Regions from separate parts of the Shewanella sedimentimangrovi genome, predicted to be linked through region 1. Evidence: predicted binding sites of a transcription regulator. Region 1 holds the regulator's gene; each other region holds the start of a gene.
What was found. Region 1 encodes sigma-54, which starts transcription at its own class of promoters, with help from an activator protein. Its sites were predicted from a motif close to GTTGGCACGNNNNTNGNNT; they were not measured.
Positions count from the first base shown of each region.

Region 1 (3,275 bases):
ACAGCTGGAGCCCAAGCCCGAAGAACAGGATCAGAATAAGGAGCCGGTTCGCCAATGACGGAACTGACCCTTAAGGCCAGCAACCTGGCCAAAAGCTACAAGAACCGCACCGTGGTCAAGGACGTCAGTCTGAGCGTGCGCACCGGCCAGGTGGTCGGCCTGCTGGGTCCCAATGGCGCCGGCAAAACCACCACTTTCTACATGGTGGTGGGGTTGGTGAAAAGTGACAAGGGCAGCATCCATATCAACGAAGACGATCTGACCCTGGACCCCATGCACCTGCGGGCCCGCAAGGGCATAGGCTACCTGCCCCAGGAAGCCAGTATTTTCCGTAAGCTGTCCGTGTATGACAACATCATGGCGGTACTGCAAACCCGCAAGGAGCTGGACCAGGATCAGCGCGAAGAGGAACTGGAGCAGCTGTTGGAAGAGTTCCACATCACCCATATCCGCGACAACATGGGCATGTCCCTGTCCGGTGGTGAACGGCGCCGGGTCGAAATCGCCCGGGCCCTGGCCGCCAATCCGCGCTTTATTCTGCTCGATGAACCTTTCGCCGGCGTCGATCCTATTTCGGTCATCGACATCAAGAAAATAATTGAGCAGCTCAAGAGCCGCGGCCTCGGCGTATTAATCACAGATCACAACGTCAGAGAAACCCTTGATGTCTGTGAAAAAGCCTACATAGTCAGCCATGGCAACCTCATCGCCGAAGGCACCCCTGCCGAGATTCTGGACAATCAGCAGGTGCGGGCGGTGTACTTGGGTGAGCAATTCAGGCTATAGTTAAATTTAGCCTGATCTCTATCTCATTAAGGAAGAGTGCAACTGGCCAGCAGTTCACAAAACTGATAGAAAACAGCTTTCTGATAACAATAACAGTCAAGGATCCGCAGTAGATGAAAGCGTCACTCCAGCTCAAGCTGGGCCAACAACTGACCATGACGCCGCAATTGCAACAGGCCATCAGGCTGTTGCAACTTTCTTCACTTGAACTGCAACAGGAAATTCAACAAGCGCTGGATTCCAACCCATTGTTGGAGCTGGACGATGACCAATTCGACAGCCAGGAGCGCAGCGATTCAGACCACAGGGAGCAGGACGACTTCTCCGAGCCCGTCACCGCCAGCAGTAACGATGACAGCTCCACCCTGGAAACCTCCGACGCCCTGACCCAGCAGTCCATGCCCGATGAATTGCCCATGGATACCACCTGGGACGAAGTGTTCACCGCCGCCCCTGCTTCCGGCAGCGGCTCCATGATGCGCGATGATGATATGCCCTTCCAGGGAGAGACCAGCGACGGTCTTTATGAACACCTGGAATGGCAAAAGAACCTCACCCCTTTCTCAGACACCGACATGGCCATAGCCACCGCCATCATAGACGCCATAGATGAACGCGGTTACCTGACCCAGACCACGGAAGACATACTCGAAGCCATGGGCGACGATGAAGTGGAGCTGGACGAAGTGGAAGCCGTACTTAAGCGCATCCAACACTTCGACCCCATAGGGGTGGCGGCAAGGGACCTCAGTGAATGCCTGCTGATCCAGCTGGCCCACTTTGCCGCCGACACACCACACCTGGAAAACGCCAAACTACTGATCCGCGACCATCTGGATCTGATTGCCGCCCGGGACTTCCGCACCCTAATGCGTAAAACCCGTCTGAAGGAAGATGAGCTGCGTGAAGCCATAGTGCTGATCCAGAGCCTCAATCCCCGTCCGGGCGAACAGGTCACGTCCGGCAAGGACGAGTACGTTATCCCCGACGTCTCTGTGAGTAAGAAAAATGGCCGCTGGGTGGTGGAGCTCAATCCCGATTGCATGCCCAAGCTCAACGTCAATCAGCATTACGCCGCCATGGCCCGCACCAGTCGCAGTCAGGCCGACAGCCAGTTTATCCGCGGCCATCTGCAGGAAGCCAAGTGGTTTATCAAGAGCCTGGAAAGCCGCAACGACACCCTGCTCAAGGTGGCCAATTGCATAGTGCAGTTCCAGCAGGGCTTTTTCGAATACGGTGAAGAAGCCATGAAGCCCATGGTGCTGAACGACATAGCCGAAGCGGTGGAAATGCATGAATCCACCATTTCCAGGGTGACCACCCAAAAGTACATGCATACCCCTCGGGGCATTTTCGAATTGAAATATTTCTTCTCCAGCCATGTCAGTACGGAAGACGGAGGAGAATGCTCGTCTACGGCCATCCGCGCCTTTATCAAGAAGTTGGTGGCTGCAGAAAATCAGAAGAAACCATTGAGCGACAGCAAAATGGCGGAACTTCTGGCGGAACAGGGAATCAACGTTGCTAGACGTACCATTGCAAAGTACCGTGAAGCAATGCTGATCCCGCCGTCAAACCAGCGTAAAAGCTTATAACTCACTGTAAATACTGGAGGAAAGTGTCTATGCAAATCAATCTGACTGGGCACCATATCGAAATTACAGATTCACTGCGTAACTATGTAGAGAGCAAATTTACCAAGCTTGAACGCCACTTCGAACAGATCAATAATGTGCACGTTGTTCTCAATGTTCAAAAAATGCAGCAGATTGCAGAAGCCAAGCTGCACCTCAATGGTGGTGAAGTGTTTGCCACGTCTGAGCATGAAGACATGTACGCCGCCATCGACGCTCTGATTGATAAATTGGATCGTCAGGTCATCAAACACAAAGAGAAACTGACTAAGCACTAAAAGATGGAACTGAGTACCATCCTGAGGCCGGAGTGCACCACCTGTGCCACTCCGGGCAGTAAGAAAAAGGTACTGGAACTGATCAGCGATATCGCCAGCGCCCAGTACCCCACCCTCTCTTCTCAAGAGATCTTCGAAAGCCTATTGGCCCGAGAAAAAATGGGAAGCACAGGCATAGGCAATGGTATTGCCATCCCCCATGGCCGCCTGAACAGCATAGAGACCCCGATCGCCGTGCTGGTCAAATGTGAAGAGGCCATCAGCTTTGACGCCATAGATAAACAACCGGTTGACATACTGTTTGCGCTGCTGGTGCCATCGGACCAATGTCAGCAGCACCTGAGCACACTCGCCGCCATGGCAGAAAAGCTCAACGACAAGCAGATCATCAAGCAACTGCGCAAAAGCCAGGATGACGGTGAACTCTATCAGGTGATCACCGGATGAAACTGGTCATAGTCTCGGGGCGTTCCGGTTCGGGCAAATCCGTTGCCCTGAGGGTCTTGGAAGACCTCGGCTATTACTGTGTCGACAACCTGCCACTGCCGCTGATAGGCCCCTTGTTGGCCCAGCTGAA
Region 1 covers NZ_CP071502.1:3,528,053-3,531,327, forward strand. The annotation lists gene lptA (lipopolysaccharide transport periplasmic protein LptA) at 1-58, shown strand, start outside; gene lptB (LPS export ABC transporter ATP-binding protein) at 55-786, shown strand; gene JYB85_RS15750 (RNA polymerase factor sigma-54) at 900-2,381, shown strand; gene hpf (ribosome hibernation promoting factor) at 2,411-2,698, shown strand; gene ptsN (PTS IIA-like nitrogen regulatory protein PtsN) at 2,702-3,145, shown strand; gene rapZ (RNase adapter RapZ) at 3,142-3,275, shown strand, end outside.

Region 2 (3,275 bases), 2.0 Mb from region 1:
TCGGGCTGGTCATCGCACCAACCAAGTACGGCACGCAACAACTGACTGCCATTCCCCTTACCCTGCTCTGTTGGAGCCAAGGCAATAAATTGTAATATGCCGCAGCGGTTTCCGGGCAGATGCTCAACAATCGAGTTTTCTTTCTTCATCAACTTTTGTGTCGACTGCCAGCCGGTTCCCAACAGCATTTTCAGTCGCCAATGCCAATAACGCCCATCCCCCAGGGGAACCTGCTGGGTGATCACACAGGCAACGCCGATCAAACGCTCTTCCTCAAACCATCCTATCAAGACCTGTTCCTGCTGCCACAATTCGTGCAACTCTTCACGAATGGCGGCACGCAGCTTTTGCTCGTACAGAAATTTGTCACCCGTATAAAGGGCATCCTTGAAAAACGGATCATCGTGGTAGGCATTGAAAAGAATGGAGGCCGCAACTCTAAGATCTTCTGCGGTAAGATAAACTGCGCGAAAGTGCTCTAAGGTAGAGTGGTCCATTGTGTATATTTCCTTGATCCAGATCACACCTTGTTCACTCTATCAAGTCGGCATAAAAGTGCAAATTTTCATCACACATTGCCTTTTCCGGGCTTTGACACAATGCTTATAAATGACCATCCCCAAGCCAGGGTAACGCATCATGGATACCACACCTACAGACATGAGCCACCTGTTCGAACAGTTAGGATTGCCCCATCAAACAAGCGCCATCAACAACTTTATTGACAGCCATTCGGTTGATGACGGCGTAGCCATTTGGCAGGCAAAATTTTGGAGCCCGGCACAGGCCTCTTTCCTGCGCGAAGCCTTGGATGCGGATGCCCAGTGGTCTGAATTGATAGACCAACTGGACACCATGCTGAGAAAGTAAGATTAAATCAGGGCGTAAGCGGTCGAGCCCCAACCCACCAATTTGTTGTCGCTGATCACCACTGGGGTGCATTCATCCTTGGTGGTATTGCCATCCTTATCTGTGCGCTGGGTACGGTAAAAGAGTACCTGGATTTGTTTGCCTTCTTTGACATAGGCTTCATTGAAATCCGCTTTCCCCATTAAGGTCAGTACCTGATCCTTGGACATGCCCAGGTCCAAACGCGCCAGATTTTCACGGTTCTGTTGTTCTACCTTTTGCCAATGACTGCTTGACCAATCCCGGTCGCCATCGCTCAGATTCACCACACAACCGCTCAGTCCGATGGATGCAACCAGCAATACAGCGCAATATGCAGCTTTCATTTTTACTCCTTGTTATTACTAATGTGATAAAATTCACTTCAAAATCGAGCCCAAACACAGCAAGTTTCAGGCCAATTATTAACACCTTGTTTTGTAAGGATTTAAATCCAAACAAGATGCCAACTCCTCGCAAGAAATGAGAAATATCACTAACTATGAGTGCAAATGAACATATTCTGGTGATCGCCAGAACACTCGAACTGCAGGGGCAGGAACCCAGTGTTGCCCTTATCAAGGCGCGACTGAGCAAGCCCATGCCCTTGCCGGCGATTATCAAAGGGCTGCAGCAATATAAGGCCATGCCTGAAGATGCCAAGGCCAGAATATCTGTTACTGCGACTCAGGTTGTGGCACCTGTGCCGCAGGAAGCCGAAGACGAGCTGACGGTGTTGCGTCGTGAGCTTGCTGAACTCAGACTGCAAGTGCAGGAATTGCAGGCCAGGGTCACGGACTTGGAAGGGCAGGACTGATGTACGTCGCCGAGCTTCGTTTTGAATGTTTTGCCGACACCACCATCAACCGCGCCCAAACGGCCATCAATGGTTTTTTGGAGGCGCTAAGGGCCAACGGTCAAATACTGGGCCGGGAATTTGCCATTTCGTTTCATGATGCCGAATTCAGGGTCAGGTTAATGCTGCCGGAGCCCCAAAGCCTGGCACATCGCTATCACAGCCCCTGGGTCAAACAGGCATTACAGGCATTGACCGATGCCAAGTTGCTGGCACCAAGGGAAAAACTGCTGGGTCAGGACATCAATGCCAATGAAAGCTGTCTGGAAACACCCTCATGGCAATTGCTCTATACCAGCTATGTGCACATGTGCTCACCGCTGAGAAGTGGTGACAATCTGCTTCCCATTCCCCTGTATCATATCCCGGCCACCTTTAATGGTGATCATAAACAATTGATACGCTGGCAGACAGAATGGCAAGCATGTGATGAGCTGCAAATGGCATCTGCCACCAAGGCAGAATTTGCCGCACTCGAAGAGCTTGGCAGCTGCGACAGTGACTTATTTCGCCGGGGGTGGGATTTGCGGGGCCGCATCGAATACCTGACCAAGATCCCCACCTATTATTACCTCTACAGAGTGGGGGGCAACAGTCTCAAAGAGGAACTGCAACGACCTTGTCCCCGCTGCGGCAATAAGGAGTGGCGTCTATCTGAGCCCTTGCTGGACATGTTCCACTTCCGTTGCGATCACTGCCGTATTGTGTCCAATCTATCCTGGGACTATCAGTAGCTATAACTTTAGCCAAGACAGGCGCTTATCGAATTAGCGCCGCCCAGTCAGGTTATGCCACATGCGTTTAATGCTGGCAAAGATGCCCGGATGTTCCAAGCTGTCGTCCTGGTAATCATGGTGCTCTTGGGGCGGCGCAACCCTGGGTTTTATGACGCTGAGAAACTCGGAGAGACTCAAAGCCAATTGCTCGCAGGGTTCATTCCCCGGGATCTCGCGCCACACGCTGCCATCGTCATTGTTGACCGTCAGCATCGAGTCCCCTTCATCGAATACACCGATAAACCAGGTTGGCGCTTGCTTCAACTGCTTTTTCATCAGCAGATGGCCAATGAGATTTTGTTGAAGCAACTCAAGATCCTGCTGGTTCCAAACCTGCAACAACTCCCCCGAACCCCAGGGTGAATCAAACGTCAGCGCACCGGCAAAAAAATGGCCATAAAAAGCCGCGATATCCGGGTGTAAGTGCAACTCCAGCGCCGCCGCAATGTTATCGAAATGCATAGGCGGCTCACAGGCTACCGGTTGCCAATAAACCGGCTTATGGGAGACCTGTTCACCGACGATGCAAACAGAGTCGCCATTCGGAAAAGTCTGGGGCAAGGAATCCAGGCAATTGCTGAAGGCCTGCAGGTAGAGCTGATGAAATTTTATCAAAGCGGCCAGACAAGACACTTAAGCACCGTCCTTTTTCGGTTATAATGACTGCCTATTTTGACACGGAAATACGCTTGATGACACGAAATCACGATCCCTATAGCGATGCCGCCGAGCTGGCTGGCCTGACCCTGGGTCAA
Region 2 covers NZ_CP071502.1:1,319,019-1,322,293, reverse strand. The annotation lists gene JYB85_RS05535 (GNAT family N-acetyltransferase) at 1-497, opposite strand, end outside; gene JYB85_RS05530 (DUF2789 domain-containing protein) at 640-870, shown strand; gene JYB85_RS05525 (DUF3192 domain-containing protein) at 873-1,235, opposite strand; gene JYB85_RS05520 (hypothetical protein) at 1,391-1,705, shown strand; gene JYB85_RS05515 (Zn-ribbon-containing protein) at 1,705-2,478, shown strand; gene syd (SecY-interacting protein) at 2,512-3,153, opposite strand; gene queF (NADPH-dependent 7-cyano-7-deazaguanine reductase QueF) at 3,213-3,275, shown strand, end outside.
Region 2: a site for sigma-54 is predicted at 1,293-1,311, ahead of JYB85_RS05525 (DUF3192 domain-containing protein). Genes of this name have one in related genera too.

Region 3 (3,275 bases), 730 kb from region 1:
GTTCCCAGAGACACACTTGATACGTGGGCATAGGTAGATACAGGCAATTCCTGGGCCTTGCCATCCACCTTGCCGCTGGCCTTGATGGTATAAGCACCATCCGGGGCCGGTTTGCCATCCTTATCCAAGCCATCCCAGGCCACTTCGACGTTGCCGCCGGCACTGCCGTCAATGGTGTAAGACTTCACCAACTGACCTTTGTCATCCTCGATACGAATCGTGATGTCCTTAATCACCTCGGGGGTGCTGACCACGCCGCGAATTTCCGGATCCGCAGCCGACAGGTAACCGGTCGAAGACGGGATCAATACCTTCTGCCCCACCAGGCCCGACGCCTGCAGCGCCTGACTGGAAGACATGACGCCGTTGAGGTTAAGTATCTCGTCGTTGAGCTTGGAGATCCCATCCACGGTCGAGAAGGACGCCATCTGGGCGATCATCTGATCGTTGTCCACAGGTTTGAACGGATCCTGCATCGACAACTGCTGACTGAGCAGGGCAAAAAAATCGTCCTGGTCCAGCTGTTGGTTTTTGTTTTCGGGCTCTGCCGGTTCTCCCTGCAGCCTGATATTGTCCAGAAACGGGTTGCCGGAACTGCTCTGAACCTGTCCACTGCTGGACTGGGTCCTGGCCGGCGTCTGACCTACTGAGTTAACGAGGCTCACTTATGACCTCCTGCGCTGTGCGTCATATTATCTTCCCATCCTGAGTGTCTGTTGCAGCATAGACTTGGCCGCATCAGCCACCTGGGCATTCATCTGGTAGGAGCGGGAGGCGGAGATCATGTCTGCCATCTCTTCCATCACATTCACATTGGGCTTGTATATGTAGCCATCGGTGTCCGCCAGGGGGTGATCCGGGGCATATTCCTTTTGCAGCGGCTTGTCGCTCTCGACAATACCGCGCACCGATACGGCGGTGGAGGCCTGCTGCTGACTGGCGGCCTTGGCCATTTCGGCCTCAAATACCGGATGTCTGGCCCTGTATGTCTGATCAACGCTGCTGGAAACAGAGTCGGCGTTGGCTATGTTACTGGCGGTGGTATTGAGCCGGACCGATTGGGCCGTCATTCCCGAGCCAGACACATTGAAGATATTAAACAAGCTCATGGTTAATCTCCTTTAATCGCCTTCTTCATGCCGTTGAACTTGCCTTCGAGAAAACCCAGGGACATCTGGTACTCGAGGGCATTCTGCATAAAGGCCGACTGCTCCTGTTGGATATCGACAGTGTTGCCATCACCCGTATCCGGCTGGTTGGGCACCCGGAACTGGATATGCTGCCGGGTCAGGGCTGCCAGATCGAAGTGGCGCTCGCTGGTTTGACTCATGCTCAAACCGCGTTGCTGGCTCTTGGCCGATTGCAGCGCAGCCTGGAAGTCCACATCCCGGGCCTTGTAATGGGGGGTATCGGCATTGGCAATGTTGCTGGAAAGCACTTCAGCACGCTCGGCGCGGATCCCCAGGGTGTACTGGTGAACTCCCAATGCCTTGTCAAAACTGATCGCCATAAAATTGCCTCCTCTGTCACTTGGACTGAGATTAAGCAACACGCGTGCCAAAAAAATATCGAAAGGAGATTTTATTCAGAAGGCGCTGACAGATACCTGCCAGCGATGAGAGGATTACTGATTAATTATTTTAAAACAGTGAGTTATTAACTCAGGTGCGTTTCTGGTAGTAGATCCCCGGGTTACAGCGGATCATGTCAAACTCATCGGTCAGGCCGGCAATGGATTCGGAGGCTCCGAGAAAGAGTATGCCCTTGGGATTGAGGGCGGCAGCAAATTGCCGCAGTATCTTTGCCTTTGCCTCGGGGGCAAAATAGATAAGCACGTTGCGGCAAAAGATAATGTCAAACTTGCCGAGCAGCGCATAGCTTTCCAGCAAATTGTGGGCACGGAAGTTGACCATACGGCGGACATTGTCCCTGACCCGCATATTGCCGCCGGGAAGAGCCTCAAAAAATTGACGCTTTCGCTCCTCAGACAGTCCCCTGCCGAGGGCCAGATTATCGTATTCGGCGTTGCGGCAACGATCCAGCATGGAAGGCGACAGATCCGTGGCCTGAATGGCTGCCCCCATGGGCAAGGCCCCGGGACGTTTCTGCTGATATTCCAAAATGGTCATGGCCAGGGAATAGGGTTCCTGACCTGAGGAACAGGCCGCCGACCAGATTTTCAAGGGGCGGCCGAGGCGGCCAAATTCGGGCAACAGGGCGCTGGCCAACAGCTCGAAGGGGTATCTGTCCCTGAACCACAAAGTCTCGTTGGTGGTCATGGCGTCAATCACTTCGGTGCGCAACTGCCGCTCCGTGGGCTTCATGGCGTGCTTGACCACTTCATTCAGGGACGGCAGGCCGTACTTGCCCATCAGCGGGGCCAGACGGCTGCGTACCAGGTATTGCTTGTTTTCACCCAGCACTATGCCGCTGTGTTGTTCCAGGAACAACCTGAATTGATTGTACTCAGCCTCAGCCAGTGATTTATCAGTCACCCTTTACTTCCTGCACTCTGTTGAAGTCCGCCCCGCCGGAGCCAAGCTTCTGAAACACTTCTATAAAACAAGCGGCGCTTTATACAGCATGGCAATCCCTAACACAAGCTCGACTGCCCTTTCCTGCTACAGGCTCAGGTGTTTGTTGACCGCAGCCGCCAATTCATCGGGGTTGAACTTGGCAATAAAATCGTTGGCACCAACCTTTTGCACCATGGCCTGGTTGAACACGCCGCTCAGGGAGGTATGCAGCACCACCTTGATGTGCTTGAGCTTGGGATCGTCGCGAATTTCCGCCGTCAGGGTATAGCCATCCATTTCCGGCATTTCGATATCCGAAATAATCAAAGGGATCTCGGTGGCGACATTGTCCATTTCGGTGGCAATGGATTTCAGTTTATCCAGGGCCTCACGACCGTCTTTGGCGGTATCGATCTGCAGGTTGAGCGAACTCAGAGCACGAATAATCTGCTTACGGGCCACGGCCGAATCGTCGATGACCATAATGTGGAAGTGCTGATCCCTGTCTATGGTCAGGTTGGCATCCATCTCTTCGCTGATGGACGTTTTGACCGGGGAGATCTCATCGAGGATCTTCTCCACATCGAGGATTTCCACCAGCTCGCCGTCGATCTCGGTCACCGCAGTCAGATAGGAATAACGACCGGCGCCCTTGGGAGGCGGCATGATGGCTTCCCAGTTAATGTTGATGATCCGCTCCACCGAACTGACCAGAAAGCCCTGCACCGAACGGTTGTACTCTGAGATAATAATGAAACA
Region 3 covers NZ_CP071502.1:2,796,010-2,799,284, forward strand. The annotation lists gene flgD (flagellar hook assembly protein FlgD) at 1-665, opposite strand, end outside; gene flgC (flagellar basal body rod protein FlgC) at 693-1,109, opposite strand; gene flgB (flagellar basal body rod protein FlgB) at 1,112-1,510, opposite strand; gene JYB85_RS12210 (CheR family methyltransferase) at 1,662-2,495, opposite strand; gene JYB85_RS12215 (chemotaxis protein CheV) at 2,622-3,275, opposite strand, start outside.
Region 3: a site for sigma-54 is predicted at 1,544-1,562, ahead of flgB (flagellar basal body rod protein FlgB). Genes of this name have one in related genera too.